2 regions of the Paenibacillus sp. B-A-8 genome follow, and region 2 is predicted to be linked to the other one. Evidence: predicted binding sites of a transcription regulator. Region 2 holds the regulator's gene; the other holds the start of a gene.
What was found. The regulator Rex, encoded in region 2, represses fermentation and respiration genes when NADH is low (regulators of the CRP and FNR family bind a similar motif). The targets are predictions, from matches to a motif close to TTGTGAAATATTTCACAA.

Region 1 (6,397 bases), 2.2 Mb from region 2:
GTACATAGATCATTAGTATATTTTCGACAGGTGTAGATGCTTTTGAGATCAGAAATCCTGAGGTATACATTAATGATGAGGCTGTAAAAATCGTCAATGCCCCAAGCACGATAATAAGCACAAAACGCCAAAAATACGACGATACATACGGAGCAAACCATCCTTCACGTTTCAATGGATTCCCTCCAATTGCGACCCAATCAACTCATAATACGCACCCTTGCGGGCAAGCAACTCCTGATGGGTACCGATTTCTGCCACTTGTCCTTGCTTCATTACTACAATAATGTCCATATCCAGCATCCAGTGCAGGCGATGTGTTGCCAAAAAGACCAGCTTACCTTCAAAAAGAGGCACCATCGTCTCCTTCAGCTCATATTCGGTCTCAATATCCAGATGTGCCGTTGGCTCATCTAATAACATAATCGGACGACTGCTGAGTAAAGCTCGAGCCAGCGCAACCCGCTGCTCCTGCCCACCACTGAACGAACGACCTCCGCCGCCGATCATTTCATCCAAGCCATTCGGAAGGGTCGCCACCAGCTCCGATAATCCGGTAGCTTTCACAGCTGCAGCCACAGCTTCCATAGAAGCCTCTGGGTAATAAAAGCGAATATTATCAGCCAATGTACCGCTAAAAATATAAGGACGCTGTGGGATATATGAAGTCTGCTTTCTCCAAGCCTCATCCGTTAATGCGCTAACCTTTGTACCGTTTACTGTAATACTTCCTGAAGTAGGGTGTAAGAAACCACCCAAGATATCGACTAGTGTAGATTTACCGGCCCCACTCTCTCCGATAATCCCAATTTTGCTTGCTCCTTTAAATTGCAGGTTCACCGCTTCCAGCGAAGAAAGACCAGCTTCCTCGTATTTCACACTGACATCATTTAATGTAAGTACGCTATTTTTATGCCAAGTGAATATCTCTTCTGGTGTTTTAAATGCTGATTTCAATGCTTGGTCACCATTAGAACCTACTACTTCAGCTTTCACTTCATCCTGATCTATAATGCTTTTCATTGCCTCAGCGGCTTCCTTACCATCGAGAGTAGCATGGAAATCTGAACCCACCAATCTGACAGGCAAGAAATATTCCGGTGCCAAGATCAGAATGGTTAAGCCCGTAACCAGTGTCATCTGATCGTTGACCAGACGTAGGCCGAGACTTACCGCGACGGAAGCAACGGATAACATCGTAAAGAAGTCCAGCGCGAACGAAGACAAAAAGGCTACTCGCAGTGTACGCATCGTCGCCGAGCGATATCGATCGCTGACGGTGGCAATACTCGTGCTATGACTACGGCTGCGGCCCAGAAATTTCAGCGTTTCTAGCCCACGGAGGGAGTCTACGAAATGATTAGATAAGGTGCGATAAGATTTTAGCTGACGGTCCATCTGCTTACGAGCCGTCATCCCGATCAAGATCATAAAAACAATAATAATCGGCATGGTGATCATAAGAATAATCCCACTCGCGGTATCCATCTTGTAGATATAAATAAGCACCAAAATCGGTGTAATTGACATCCCTACCATTCTAGGGATAATCGCTTCTAAATATGTGCGGAACTTTGTTACACCTTCCAGCACAAGTGTGACAAGATCCCCGGTTCCACGCCCGCCCACCATTCTGGGTCCAAGCTGGAAGAGCTTATCCATCATTTCCCTCCGCATGTTGCTGCCCGTTGCTTCCGCAAAGCGGTAAGAGATACGGCTCATCAGCATGGCGCAAGCATGGCGCACTAGAAATGCAAGAAGGAACAATAGCGAAGTAGCCCATTGTTCCTTCAGAGGTTCTCCCGCAAATAGCGCAGAGATGACTTCTGCCAGCCATTTGGCCAGCAGAAGTATGGACATGCTTTGCACCAGGGTAAGGAGGCCAACGATCAGAAAGACCGGCTTAACTCCTTTATACCCAAGCAAATTTTTATCCATTAGTATTCAAGATGCTCCTTCTCGTGAACGCGTTTATGAAAGACAAAGTAACTCCAAATTTGATATCCCAATACGAATGGAAGGATGGTCAGTGCCACAATCGTCATTACCTTTAAAGAGTAATGTCCCGAAGCCGCATTGGTGATTGTCAAATTAAAGGCTTGATCGATTGAACTAATCATAACACGTGGGAATAGTCCTACAAAGACTGAAGTTACCGACAACGCCATTACTGCTCCTGTCATTCCAAAAGCGTAGCCATCCTTCTTCTTCTTCATAAAATAACCCGATAGCACAAAAGCGATAATTCCGAGCGCTACAATAATCATAAGAACCGTTCCGCGCTGCTCGAAGATATCAGTCATATTATAAGTCATAATCACAAAAGCAGTAAATAAAACTGCAAGTGGGATCAGCAATCTTTGTGCCATCTTCCGAGCACGAGCCTGTAGATCTCCCACTGTACGCAGCGTTGTGAACATGAGACCATGCACCAAACAGAGAAGAACTACCGTAAGACCTGCTACTACAGTATATACATTCACGATATCTGTGAAACCTGCGTACATTTGCATATCGCCATCAATAGGCAAACCTTTAATAAAGCTGGCGAACACTACTGCAAGGAGGAACGGTGGGAGGAAGCTGCCAATAAAGATACAAGCATCCCAAGTTCTTTTCCAAGCTACAGAATCTCGTTTACCTCTGAACTCAAAAGCGACACCACGCGCAATCAAAGCTAATAAAGCAAAGACAAAAGGAATATAGAATCCGCTAAACAACGTTGCATACCATTCCGGAAAAGCCGCAAACATTGCGCCCGCACCCGTTAGTAGCCATACCTCATTAGCATCCCAGAAAGGTCCGATAGAGTTAATCAGTACCCGGCGCTCTGTATCATTTTTAGCGAGAATCTGTGTTTCCATCCCTACGCCGAAATCAAAACCCTCCAGAAAGAAGAACCCTATAAACAGAACTGCAATCAGCACAAACCACAATTCATTAAGAGATATCATTGGGCGCCCTCCTCATTATATGGATCATGCGAATCCCCGTGATCGTTATCCATCGCATAAGGACCTTTTTTAATTACTTTGATAAACAAACCAATCAGTACTAATCCGAGAATTGCGTAAATCGTTGTAAAAGAAATAACAGAGAATAGAACCTGACCGCTCGTAATATTAGGCGACACACTGTCTTCCGTGGTCATCAGTCCGAATACCGTCCATGGCTGACGCCCGAATTCGGTCATGACCCAACCCGCTGTATTCGCGATTGGAGGAAGCAGTAATCCCCATAACATAAACCGCATAAACCAGGTGTTTGGACGGTCCATTTTTTTGCGCCACATCAAATACATAGCGTACATACCCAGTACAATCATTAACGTTCCTGCTAGAACCATGATCCGGAAACTCCAGAATGTCGTACGTACAGGTGGAATATAGTCACCGGGGCCATAGGTTTGCTCATACTCAGCTTGCAGTTCAAGCATACCTTTAACTTCACCGGAAAATTTACTGTATGAAAGGAAGCTCAGCATATACGGAATTTGAAATTCTCCAGTACTTTCTTGCTTCTCAGGATCGATATTTGCCCATACGGTCCAAGGTGCTGGGTCACCACTCTTACCCCATAGTCCTTCGGAAGCCGCCATCTTCATAGGTTGAGTCTCAACCAAATACTGTGCTTGCGCATGGCCTGCCACGGCAACACCAATAGAAGAAATAATACCTACGATAGCTGCAATTTGAAAAGATTTCTTAAAGAAAGAGACATCTTGTTTCTTCAATATCTTGTACGCACTAATACCCGTTACTAGGAAGGCACCTGTTGCATACGCAGCAAGAACCGTGTGCGGGAATTCAACCAACAATTGTCCGTTCGTAATAAGTGCGAAGAAATCATTCATTTCTGCACGACCATTATTAATCGCAAATCCTACTGGATGCTGCATAAAGGAGTTCGCTGCCAGGATCCAGAAAGCAGATAACATCGTACCGAATGCTACCAGCCAGATAGAGGCCAAGTGCACTCTCTTGGACACTTTGTCCCAGCCAAATATCCAGATTCCAATAAACGTAGACTCCAGAAAAAAGGCTGCCAATGCTTCTACTGCAAGCGGAGCCCCGAAGACATCACCCACAAAACGTGAATAATCAGACCAGTTCATCCCGAACTGAAATTCCTGCAAAATCCCTGTAACTACCCCTACTGCAAAATTGATGAGGAACAGCTTTCCCCAGAACTGCGCCATTCTTTTGTACTCTTCATTGCCTTTTCTAACGTACATGGTCTCCATAATGGCAATCAAGAGCGCTAGTCCGATTGATACCGGTACAAAGAAATAGTGGAATATTGTCGTCGACGCAAATTGTATACGCGACAGCATTACTGTATCCATATTTTTCCCTTCCTTCTCCCCTTTTCGTTAATTATATTGTGTCAAAAATTTAAACGTCTTTTTGTGATTAATGTCACACAAAGGGGTGTATTTAACGGTAAAATTCAAATGATTTGTGACAAAAATCACAATTTACCATAAAAAAAGCAAAAAAAATAAGACGGTTTAACCGTCTTGAAGTTGTTCACTGCTCTATAACAAGCTTGACTCATAAAGGCATTGGTTAGGTAATGGAAATACCCTTCTTCAGCGATTTGAGATCGCCATTCGAATTAAGCAATTGTGGTAGCATCTTCGTGCTGCGAACCATTGGAGAGTCACATAGACGGCAAGAAGGCGCATGTTCAAATGCGAAATTATCCCTCATCCATCCGTTGCATCCATCATTGGTACACGCCCAAATCGCGGTATTTTCTTCCGGTATTTCTTCCAAAGGTTTCTTCCGGTAGTTCATTGCCGTTCCTCCCATCCTGTAAGTCAATAGTGACTAACTAGATATAAAAAGACCGTCCCAACTTTCAAAAAGCTGGGACGGTTTCTTCTATTATTACAGTTTTACAACGTTTTCGGCTTGTGGTCCACGGTTGCCTTGAACAACGTTGAATTCAACGCGTTGGCCTTCGTCCAAAGTTTTGAAGCCGTCGCCAGTGATTGCGCTGAAGTGAACGAATACGTCGCTTCCGCCTTCAACTTCGATAAATCCGAATCCTTTTTCTGCGTTGAACCATTTAACTGTACCTGTTTGCATGTGTGTTACCTCCACAAATTTAAATTAATATGTTCTTTTTATCTTCAAACAAAGAAAAAATTCACACATTGAAAAAGGTTGTATTACCAAATATAACAGCCCTTTTCAATGCGAAAATTAGGGACTAAATGTATGATTGATATCATATTACCACACCTGATTAGCAAAGGCAAGCTGGCATCCGGATTTATCCGGTTCTACCCTAATAAGTATTACCTTCCAATGTAAGGGTTGCCAGTCAGCCCAAAATTCATTAAATCAGCTTATAATTGCCATATTTATCAAATCTTTAGAAGAAACAGATCCCCGATAGCGATACAAAGTATCGCTATTTCAGGAAGGTCTACCTTCACAACTGAAGGGGTAGTCCGTTCTACTTGTCATTACTGCTATATCATTATATGCCGACTTTCGGTATATTATTCCTCTGGTTTTTCAAGAAGTTTAACTGTCGTCTGATTGACCTTCCCATTTCGGTAATAGGTGATCTTCAGATCCTCGCCAATCTTCGTTTGATTATATAAATACTTGCGAAGGGAGAGTGTGGATGTAATAGGCTCATCATTAAATTTTGTAATTACATCATTAAATTGTATTCCGGCTTCCTTTGCAGGTCCAACAGCATCCAGAACGACTACCCCATCCTTAACATTATTCGGTAGGTTCAGTTCCTTCCGTTGATCCTCTGCAAGAGGAACGTAAGGATTATTTAAATCTACGGAATATACACCTAAGTAGGACCGGGCAATACGCCCTTTTTCAGCCAGTTCATTTGCGGTATCTATCACATGGTTAGCTGGAATTGCAAACCCTAGACCCTCTACACCTGCATCGGAGATTTTCATCGTGTTAATACCGATGACTTTACCATCCAGATCCACAAGTGCTCCGCCGCTATTACCTTCATTAATCGCCGCATCGGTCTGAATGACCTCTTGCTCCCAGTCATATACGCCGTCCTGATTTAAGGATACAGGAACCTTCCGTTCAGTATAGCTGACAATCCCTGAGGTCAATGTGTCTCCAAGTCCTAAAGGGTTACCAATGGCAATGACTGTTTCACCTAGGCGAAGCTTGGAGGAATCTCCTAGCTGTGCGATCGTATTGATACCCTTAGCATCAATAGAAAGAACTGCGATATCACTCACTTTATCCGTACCAACAAGTGTAGCTTTACGTGTCTCACCATCTACTGTTACGACCTCAAGATTGCCGGAGTCTTCGATAACATGGTTATTAGTAATAATAAATGCTTTATTATCCACCTTTTTATAAATCACTCCAGAGCCTAATGCTGACTCATC
Region 2 (10,649 bases):
TATTATTGGAATTACCTTCATAACTGCGTTAGACGGTTACGTTGGATTCTGCTCTGAGCCGTAAGGACCGAGACAGAAGGGACGATCGCGAGTGACTCTTTTTTGCCCTTCGGACCTTTTTAGCAAATGATTGCTAAAGGGTTTTTTTGTTGCGATTTTTACGGGGATGTTATTTCAAAAAGGAGGACGAAGAGAGAAATGGCAAACAAACAAGCACTTAATATTGTGAAAATGAAAAAAATGAAAGCAGATGGTGAACGGTTGAGTATGTTGACCGCTTATGATTACCCATCGGCTCTACTTGCTGAAGAAGCCGGTATCGACCTTATCCTGGTGGGTGACTCCCTGGGAAACGTGGTACTTGGATATGATACAACTTTACCCGTTACGATTGACGATATGGTCTACCATACTCGTTCCGTAACTCGAGGCGCACAAAATACGTTCATTGTGGCAGATATGCCGTTTATGACCTATCACGGAAGTGTAGATGAGACCCTGCGGGGTGTGCGCAGACTGATGCAGGAAGGGCGGGCTCATGCCGTCAAAATGGAAGGCGGCCTCGAAATTTGTGAGACAGTCGCTGCAGTTGTAGCTGCGGGAGTCCCTGTGCTTGGGCATATTGGACTTACACCACAATCGGTAAATATGATTGGGGGCTACCGTATTCAAGGTAAGGACGCCAGAGACGCAAAACGCCTGATGGATGAGGCCAAGGCGCTTGAAGCAGCCGGTGCATTTGCAGTCGTACTGGAGCTGGTGACAGAAGAAGTCGCACAAGCGATTTCTGAGGCACTGAGCATTCCGACCATTGGGATTGGTGCAGGTCGTTATTGTGACGGTCAGGTATTGGTTTTCCATGATTTGCTGCGGTATGCCTCACCCTATCGTGAGAAACGTTTTGTCAAAACCTATGCGGATGTGGGTAATGTAATTCGTGAGGGGATTAGCCAATATGTGCAAGAAGTGAAGGATCGCTCGTTCCCAGATGAAGGCCATGTTTTTAAGGCAGATGAAACCGTTCTGGAATCTTTATACGGCGGTGCCGGAAAGGATGGGGAATAAGATGAGAGTTGTCAGAAGCATTGAGCAGCTGCGCGAAGCTTTGGAGTATATGAGACAAGGTGGGCATACCCCAATTGGTTTTGTTCCAACCATGGGATATCTTCACGAAGGACATGCCAGTCTGCTTCGGCGGGCAGGAGAAATGAGCAACACGGTGGTTATGAGCATATTTGTGAACCCGCTGCAGTTTGGACCGAATGAGGATTATGATTCCTATCCGCGCGATGAAGATCGTGATTTGGAGCTGGCGGAACGCGAAGGGGTCGATATTGTATTTATCCCCAGTGTAGAAGAAATGTATCCGCAGCCTACCCGGACTACAGTCTCAGTATCTGAGCTTACTACTCGACTTTGCGGAGCTTCGCGCCCAGGGCATTTTAATGGCGTAACTACGGTTGTGAATAAACTATTTAATATCGTGCAGCCTGATTATGCTTTCTTTGGACTAAAGGATGCCCAGCAAGTAGCAGTGCTCCGCCGAATGGTATCCGATTTGAATATGAATGTTGAAATTGTACCTTGCCCTATCATTCGTGAAGGGGATGGACTTGCGCTTAGCTCACGAAACGTATTCTTATCTTCTGAGGAACGTAGTCAGGCATTAGTGCTATCTCGTTCCTTACGTGAAGCACGTCAGTCCATTGAAGAAGGAAAAGTAAGAACCGTTGCTGAAGTGCGGGAATTGTTGACATCGGTTATTTCCAGCTCTCCTTTGGCGGTCATTGATTATGCGGAAATACTGACATTCCCTAATCTGGAAAGTTTAGACCACGAAGCTTTAATAACGGATGTAGAAGGGGAAATTATTATAGCGCTTGCTGTAAAGTTTGGCAGAACACGCTTAATTGACAATAATGTATTTATTCCAAAGGAGGTTGCCGCTCTTGTTTAGACATATGATGAAATCCAAAATTCACCGCGCTACGGTGACAGAAGCGAACTTGAATTATGTGGGTAGTATTACCATTGATGAGAACTTAATGGAAGCGGCAGATATTCTTGAAAATGAAAAAGTACAGATCGTGGATAACAATAATGGTTCACGGTTAGAAACGTATGTTATTCCTGGACCTCGCGGAAGTGGTGTGATCTGTCTGAATGGTGCAGCCGCCCGTCTTGTTCAACCAGGAGACACAGTAATTATTATTTCATATGCGATGTTGTCTTCGGAAGAACTGGAGTCGCATAAGCCAGCAGTGGTATTCGTGGATGAGAACAACAGACCCGTCAAGCTGGCTGATCATGAATTGCATGCTACAATCGCTTAAATAATGGACTTACGCCATGTAATGAATGGCAGGGATGAAAGACCCCGTTCTCGCAGAAAATGAAGTCAGGCAAGCTGAACTGATTTCATCTTCAGTAAAGGGGGATAGCCCATGTTTCAACATTTGTTTGCTGAAATGAACAAGGTGCTTCAGGAGATCGTTACAGATTACCCTACAGCGGAGGGTGCCCGCCGGAATGAGCTTTTATGCAATTATAATATGCTGCACCGACTAAGCGATAAAGTAATGGATGAATGGCTGGCCTTTGCAGAGAAGCTAAGTCACTTTCGTGAAAGTGTAGATTTTACGACTGTGGCTGTAGAGGACATGCCAGAGCAGGAAGCACCCGAGCTCTGCATGGATACTTTTGTTAGAGGCCAGGGGTATTATAAGCTGCTGATGTATGGAAAATGTATTGAGCAGTTTAAGGAAGTTATTGCGCAATATCCGGATAGTTTGGCTGCTCGCTTATATTTAGCCATCTCTTACCTTCAGGAAGGGGATGGGGAAGCAGCGTGGAGTCATTTGAACCATATGCTCGGTTTGATACGAGAAACCAAGCTGAAAGCAATGGTTTATAATGCTTTAGGCTGCATCCGGGCTTCACAGGAACGCTTCAATGAAGCGCAGGAGCTGTTTGGCCTCTCGTTGCAGCTTGACCCTGCACTTCCTGAACCAACGGTTAATTTGGAGGTTTGCCGCCGCCGTGGAGGAAAGCTTCATTTCGGAAATCAGCTTGTTTCATTATTGTAAATTATTACGTTTACGGTTTATTATTCCGCATTTTCATTCAAGCGATGCATCCCCTGAACCAGTGGTGTGCATCGCCTTTTTTCGCAACTTCTGTTATGCTGATTAAGAGTCTCAATTGAAAGGGAATAGAATTATAATGAAATTTGCCGTGCTTGATTTTGAAACAACGGGAACCCAATCCGTGGGTGAAATTATCCAGGTTGGCCTTGCAATTATAGAAGAAGACCGGTCCATCTCCCGGGTATATGGTTCCTACGTCAAGCCCGGAACGCCGATACCTCCTTTTATAACTGGTCTGACGGGGATTACCGACGATGATGTAAAGGATGCGCCTGAGCTGGATGAGATGATGATGGAGCTTGTTCCACTCTTGGATGATGTTGTGCTTGTAGGGCATAATGTCGCATTTGACTTCCATTTTTTGCAAAATGCTTTAGACAGATGTGGGTATTTACCATTTCAAGGGCGGATTTTAGATACGATTGATTTTCTAAAAATCTGCTTTCCTTCCCTAACATCCTATCAACTAGGGTCAGTTAGTGCACATTTTGGAGTGACACATGATCGTCCGCATCAGGCAGATAGTGATGCACTGGCGACAGCTCTTGTGCTGTTGAAATGTCTGGAGGAGCTTTATAGTTTGCCGTTACTCACCATCCAGCGACTATGTGAGCTGTTTACCGAAGAGGATAGTGATTTAGGTTGGTATTTTGATGGTCTGCTGCGTGAGCGGGAAGCGGAGACGCTTCAACCCGAAGGTGATCTGACTTTCTATCGTCAATTAGCGCTTGCAGTAGGGGATTGGAATGAACTAGCTCCACCTCGTGACGAGCATGCTGAGAATCCGCTACAGAATTTATCATTTACAGATTATATGGATGAAGTAACTAAACGGCTTAAGGACACTTTGCCACAGTATGAAAGCCGAGAAGCTCAGGATATTATGATCAATGAGGTGATTACGGCACTTGCCGAAGACAAACATCTATTGATCGAAGCAGGGACAGGAACCGGCAAATCGCTTGGTTATTTGTTGCCTGCCATATACCAAAGTGTTCGTACTAATGAGAAAGTTATGGTCAGCACTCATACCATTAATCTGCAGGATCAATTGCGTGAGCGTGATATTCCTTTGTTAACGCAGGTAGTTCCGTTTCCATTTAAAGCTGCGATTTTTAAAGGTAGAGGGCATTATTTGTGTCTTCGTAAGTTTGAACATAAAATTAATAAAAAAGACTTTATAAGTCCAAGAGAAGATGCACTTACTGCGGCTCAGATGATCGTTTGGCTGACACAAAGTGAATCAGGGGATGACGAAGAGCTCAATTTAAGCGGTCGTGGCGGAGATTTCTGGGAGACGGTAGCAAGCGATACCGATTCTTGTCTCGGTCGCTCCTGTCCTTGGTTCCGCAAGTGTTATTACCATCGGGCAAAACATGAAGCAGGTATTGCTGACGTGGTTATTACGAACCACTCTAAGCTTTTCGCAGATGTTAAGGCTGGGCACCAGCTACTCCCGGCTTATGAACATCTTGTTATTGATGAGGCCCACCATCTGGAGGACGTGGCTGGCAAGCATTTAGGTATGCATATGAAGCATTTCACGGTGGCTCACACGCTATCCCGATTATACAAGGATAGTCGTAACGGCCAACTCCCAACGCTTCGTCAAATGCTTCAGTCATCAGGCAGTGAGGAAGCTTCTGAATGGAGCGGAGTTATCGATAGAATCTATCCAGATCTGCTTACTGTAAAAGAAACCTGGGATCTACTTAGTGACAAGCTATTTAGCCTCTTGCCGGAACGTAGCGATGCAGCGGCGGGAGAAGCTGGACAGCTAGTCATGCGGTTACTTCCTACCCGTAAACCGAAAGATTGGGATGAATTGGTTGCTTTGGAGAATACTATGAATCTGACATTAAGCGAAATTATCCGTAAGGGTGATAAAATGCTTAATGAGATGCGTGATCAAGAAGGTCAATCTTCTTCAGATAGTTTAGTAACCGATATTAGCGGCTTATTTAAGGATTTAGCTTCTATACGTGAGCAAGTACGGTTTTTTATGGGATTAAACGACGAGAATGTAGTATATTGGCTGGAGGCGAATGGAAATTATCGCAGCAAATCGCTACAGCTATATGCCGTCCCTGTTGATGTTAGTACCCAGCTTAAAGAGCTGTTCTTCGACAAAAAGAAAAGTATTGTGTTAACCTCGGCGACGCTTTCTGTCGATAAATCGTTCCAGTTTATGATTGATAATCTCGGACTTAATGAAGCTGCGGAAGAGGGGCGTCTAATGACATCTCTCCTTCCATCTCCCTTTAAGTATCGGGAGCAGGCACTATTAGTAATTCCACGGGATTTCCCTAGTGTGAAGGGCAGTGTGGGCGATGCCCGATTTGTCGATACGCTCGTACAGTCACTAGCAGAAGCGGCAATTACGACACGCGGACGGATGCTTGTTCTGTTTACTTCTTACAAGATGCTGCGCCAAGTTTACGATCCTTTGAAAGAGGCTCTAGCCTCACAAGAAATTATGGTGCTAGGTCAAGGCGTGGAAGGTGGAAGCCGCAGTAAGCTGATTCGACGCTTTCAGGACAGTGCTGCTTCAGTTCTGCTTGGAACTAGCAGCTTCTGGGAGGGAGTAGATATTCCGGGTGAGGCATTGACATGCCTGGCCATCGTGAGGCTTCCATTTCAACCGCCTAATCACCCTCTAGCCGAAGCGAAGTCTGAGTTATTACAAGCCCAGAAGAAGAATCCGTTTATGAAATTGTCGGTGCCTCAGGCAGTTATCCGCTTCAAGCAAGGATTTGGAAGACTGGTACGGACAGCGCAGGATCGGGGTATTGTTATAGTGTATGACACTAGGGTTATCGAATCTCATTATGGGAAGTATTTCCTTTATTCGTTGCCTGGCCCGAAAATGGAACATATGCTTACGGATCAAATGGTTCCTCGTATAGCAGAGTGGTTGGAAGACGGAGGCGTTTCTTAAGAAGGACATCTTCTGTTTAATTAATCACTCCACAATGAAGGGCGGTATAAGAGAATACCGCTCTTCATTGAGACGAGGTACAGAAATTTTAATAGGATTCAAACAGAATAGTACTTAAATTAGGAGGTAAATTATGAAATCGGATAAAATATCAGAAGCCGTTGTTCGCAGACTTCCTGTATACTTACGTTTCTTGAATGATCTTCAGAAACGTGAAATATTAACCGTTTCCTCGCAAGAGTTAGGACAAAAACTTGATCTGAATCCCGCTCAAATCCGTAAAGATTTAGCGTATTTTGGAGACTTCGGTAGAAAAGGTATCGGGTATGACGTAACTTATCTTATTGAGAAAATCCGTCATATTTTGAAGCTGGACCAACAGCTGAATGTGGCATTAGTAGGTGCCGGTAACCTTGGACATGCGTTATCTAATTATAATGCTTATCTGAAGGATACTATGAAGATTACCGCTATATTTGACTCTTATGCACCTAAGGTAGGGCGGAAAATCAACTCTCTTACGGTTCAACCCATGGAGGAGCTAGGTCAGACAGTTCGTGAGCAAGGCATTCGAATTGGGATTATTACTGTACCTGACTCAGAAGCGCAGAATGTAGCAGATATTCTTATTGAATCTGGCATTGAGGCGATTTTGAATTTTGCACCAGTGATTCTAAAAACACCACCGAATATCCGGGTTCATGCAGCCGATTTTACAACGGATTTGCAAAGTCTTGCTTATTATTTGAAAGACGGAAAGGAAGAAAGCGGAAATGAAGAGTAGTAAAACGATTATCAAAGGCGGGCGTTTTCTTATTCCGGGAACGGATGAGCCTGTTCTTAGTGGATATATGACTATTGAAGATGATTTGATCACTTACATAGGAAAAGAAGAGCCTTTGATGGAAGAAGGTGTGCAAGTTGTTGATGGCAGTCGTCTGTTGTTTATGCCTGGTCTGGTAAACACACACGGCCATGCCGCAATGTCATTGCTTCGTGGTTATGGAGATGATTTAGCGCTTCAAGTATGGCTTCAGGAAAAAATGTGGCCGATGGAAGAGAAATTCACCGGAGAAGATGTGTACTGGGGAACCTCCTTGTCTGTTCTGGAAATGCTGAAAGGTGGCACTACAACCTTCCTGGATATGTATGATCATATGGATCGAGTAGCTGAGGTGGTCGAATTGTCAGGTATCCGTTCTGTATTGATGAGAGGCGTGATCGGTCTTTGTCCAGAGGAAGTACAGAATCACAAGCTTGCGGAAGCGATTTCTTTTGCACGGAACTGGCATGGAAAGGCTGACGGTAGAATTACAACGATGATCTCGCCACACGCTCCATATACTTGCCCGCCGGATTTCTTTGTTAAGTTTGTACAGGCGGCGCATGATTTGGATTTACCGATGCATACCCATATGTCCGAAACGAAACGCGAAGTGGAGCAGAATGTAGTGGATTACGGCCTGCGGCCTGTAGCTCATTTAGAGAAGCTTGGAATGTTCACACGTCCGTCTATTGTTGCTCATGGCGTTCATTTGAATGATGAAGAGATCGAGATTCTGGCTCGTCATAATGTAGGTGTATCTCATAACCCGGGAAGTAATCTAAAACTGGCTAGTGGAGTTGCTCGTGTTACGGATCTTCTAAAGGCCGGTGTGAAGGTGTCGTTGGGTACAGATGGCGCGGCAAGTAATAATAACTTGGATATGTTTGAAGAGATGCGTCTTGCAGCACTTATCCATAAAGGTGTAAGTGGTGATCCTACGGCTGTACCGGCTCCGGAAGCTCTGAGTATGGCTACAGAGTATGGCGCGAAGTCTATCTTTTTAAATGATGTGGGCAGGCTCGCTGTAGGCATGAAAGCTGACTTTATCGCGATTGATATAGACCAGCCGCATTTACTACCGCACACAGATTTGCTGTCTCATGCTGTATACTCTGCCAGTGCCAAGGATGTTGAGCATGTATGGGTGAATGGTAAACAGGTTGTAAAACATGGACAATGTGTAACGTTAGATGAGGAAGCTATCCGTCGTAAGGCGCAAGAATCCTTTGAGGGGCTGCTCAAGCGCTAGTCTAAGATCATAAATTAACTGAAAGGCTGTGACTTTCTGCGTTTGCAAAAGTTACGGCCTTTTCTGTAAATATAAGAATTTATATGAATGAATATGAAACTTTGGATAAACACACGGGTGTGTTATATAATCAAAAAAGATATATTACTAGAAAGGGAGCTGTACCTTGAAGAAAAGGAAAAAATGGATCCTCCTGGGGTCAGTTCTGATTCTGCTCCTTCTGTTTGGACTTATCCAGTTCTATGCCTATATTATGAAAGATCAATGGAACGAGCGAGATATTGCTAAGGATATCGCCAAAACCAGCGCTGGTCTGACAGAGGTAACTAAAGCACAGAAATCCGTGTGGGATGAAAATGCAGTGTACTGGGTCTTAACAGGGAAGAATCAATCCGGGACCGAGTTGATGGTATGGGTACGCTTTACTGTAGACGGGAAGTTTGCAGAAGGCAACGACGCAGTATATGCTGAGGAACTGAGTAAAGGGACCTCTGAAGCGAAAATACGCAGCATAATTAAAGCTGATCTTCCGGACATTAGTATCGAGCGGTTGTTGCCGGGGGTATATAACGGAGAGTATGCATGGCAGCTTTTTTATAAACAAAGCGGTCGGTATTATTATCAATTTTATCGGTTCTCAGATGGAGCTCGAATGGGTGAAGGATATAGTTTACCCAGCCGCTAAAATAAACAAAAGTACTATACTAGAAACAAGCGGACCATTTATGGTTCGCTTGTTTTCGTTAATATGATGGATTATTTTGATATACTCGTAATGTACTATTTGTGATATACTAAGTAGGTAGTTTTTATATATTCTATTTAAAAAACACATGTGGAAATAAGCCTGTTAACGACAAGTAACGGCTCTTTTTTTTCGTTGAAATAAATTAATATATTTAATGAATTGGAAAAAAATAAAAAATAAAATTTTAAATATCTTCACACTTTTTTTCATTTTCGTATATACACATGTGATATACTACTGTTTGTAATTAGAACAGTATTAAGAGAACGTTAGGCTCTGATGAGCGCTTAACAGCTTTGATTTATTGATCATTCTGTTTACATTTTGTCATCTTTGAGAGGAGGACGTTTCTTGAAATTACGTCTTGTACCTGTACTGATAACGTCTCTACTGTCGGCTACTCTATTGTTCGGAGGATTCTTTTTATATCGTCAGTTTGCTTTACAGGAACCGCTCCAAAAGATTGTATCCGGTTATGAGGGAGTAAATAATTCACATATTAGTATTAACCGCGATGAGGTCACTTTGAAACTTGATTTGCAGCCGGGCACGAATTTACGTGATCTAGTATCGTATGTATCCAAAGAAGGAAAGTCAGTGATTGAAGGACGTAAACTTAAACTCGATGTGGATCAAAATTCAAATGAATTATTAGATGATTACTGGGATAAAGCGTTGTTCTCTGTAGCTGAAGCGATGGAGAGCCGTAAATATACTCTTATACCTACTGAACTTGATAGATTAAAAGAGCAACATTCGGAATATAAAGATGTGATAGCATCTACTGAAATCGACGACAACAATGTGTATGTTAGTTTAAGCAATGGAAAAGAAAGTAAATTTATTATTTTGCCGCGAAAACCTGCGACCTTGGGGGTATGGAATAATGCCTAAGTATCTTAAAGAAATTTTACTCGGATTTATTCCTGTACTGTTTATTTTCATGGCTTTTTTAGGTATAAATATATTCCCAATTGTTATAGCAGCTGGAATGCTTACTGCACTTCTTATAATTGCTCATTTGCGCGGCGGGCTTACGGTGAATGCTGGTGCTGGGAAAAAACGCAAGAAGGAAGGACCTTCAAAGCTAACTTTTGAAGAAATTGGCGGGCAAGACAATGCGAAGCAAGAGCTTCGTGAAGCACTCGATTTTTTGATCCGTCATGAGGAAATCAGCAAATTTGGGATTCGTCCCTTAAAAGGGATTCTGCTCACTGGTCCTCCAGGAACAGGTAAGACCCTTATGGCCAGAGCGGCTGCACATTATACAAACTCTGTATTCGTAGCTGCATCAGGTAGTGAATTTGTTGAAATGTATGTGGGTGTCGGGGCCGGCCGGATTCGTGATTTGTTCAAGGATGCCCGTAGCCGCGCTGTTAAGGAGAACAAGCAGAGTGCCATTATTTTCATTGATGAAATTGACGTAATTGGCGGTAAACGTGAAGGCGGGCAGCAGCGTGAATATGATCAAACCTTGAATCAGCTGTTGACTGAGATGGACGGTATTTATAATAACGAAACACCGCGAATTCTGCTGGTAGCTGCAACAAACCGGAAAGAGATGCTTGATTCGGCATTGCTACGTCCTGGACGGTTCGACCGTCATATTCAAGTGGACATGCCTGACAAGAAGGGCCGTAAATCGATTCTCGAATTGCATGCGAAGAATAAACCTCTTCATCCAGAAGTAAGCCTCGACAAAATTGCTGAAGAAGCCTATGGCTTCTCCGGTGCTCAGCTGG

Region 1: ACN6MV_RS30920 (cytochrome ubiquinol oxidase subunit I) is a predicted target of Rex. The motif match lies at 4,459-4,476, and genes of this name have one in related genera.

What each region holds. Positions count from the first base shown of each region.
Region 1 covers NZ_CP183882.1:6,854,356-6,860,752, forward strand. Annotated here, with positions in the region: gene cydC (thiol reductant ABC exporter subunit CydC) at 1-175, opposite strand, end outside; gene cydD (thiol reductant ABC exporter subunit CydD) at 172-1,938, opposite strand; gene cydB (cytochrome d ubiquinol oxidase subunit II) at 1,938-2,954, opposite strand; gene ACN6MV_RS30920 (cytochrome ubiquinol oxidase subunit I) at 2,951-4,345, opposite strand; gene ACN6MV_RS30925 (cold-shock protein) at 4,569-4,799, opposite strand; gene ACN6MV_RS30930 (cold-shock protein) at 4,893-5,093, opposite strand; gene ACN6MV_RS30935 (S1C family serine protease) at 5,513-6,397, opposite strand, start outside.
Region 2 covers NZ_CP183882.1:4,651,451-4,662,099, reverse strand. Annotated here, with positions in the region: gene panB (3-methyl-2-oxobutanoate hydroxymethyltransferase) at 199-1,065, shown strand; gene panC (pantoate--beta-alanine ligase) at 1,067-1,957, shown strand; gene panD (aspartate 1-decarboxylase) at 1,950-2,333, shown strand; gene ACN6MV_RS20905 (hypothetical protein) at 2,445-3,086, shown strand; gene dinG (ATP-dependent DNA helicase DinG) at 3,223-6,084, shown strand; gene ACN6MV_RS20895 (redox-sensing transcriptional repressor Rex) at 6,218-6,868, shown strand; gene ACN6MV_RS20890 (amidohydrolase) at 6,858-8,159, shown strand; gene ACN6MV_RS20885 (DUF5590 domain-containing protein) at 8,326-8,844, shown strand; gene ACN6MV_RS20880 (hypothetical protein) at 9,259-9,801, shown strand; gene ACN6MV_RS20875 (AAA family ATPase) at 9,794-10,649, shown strand, end outside.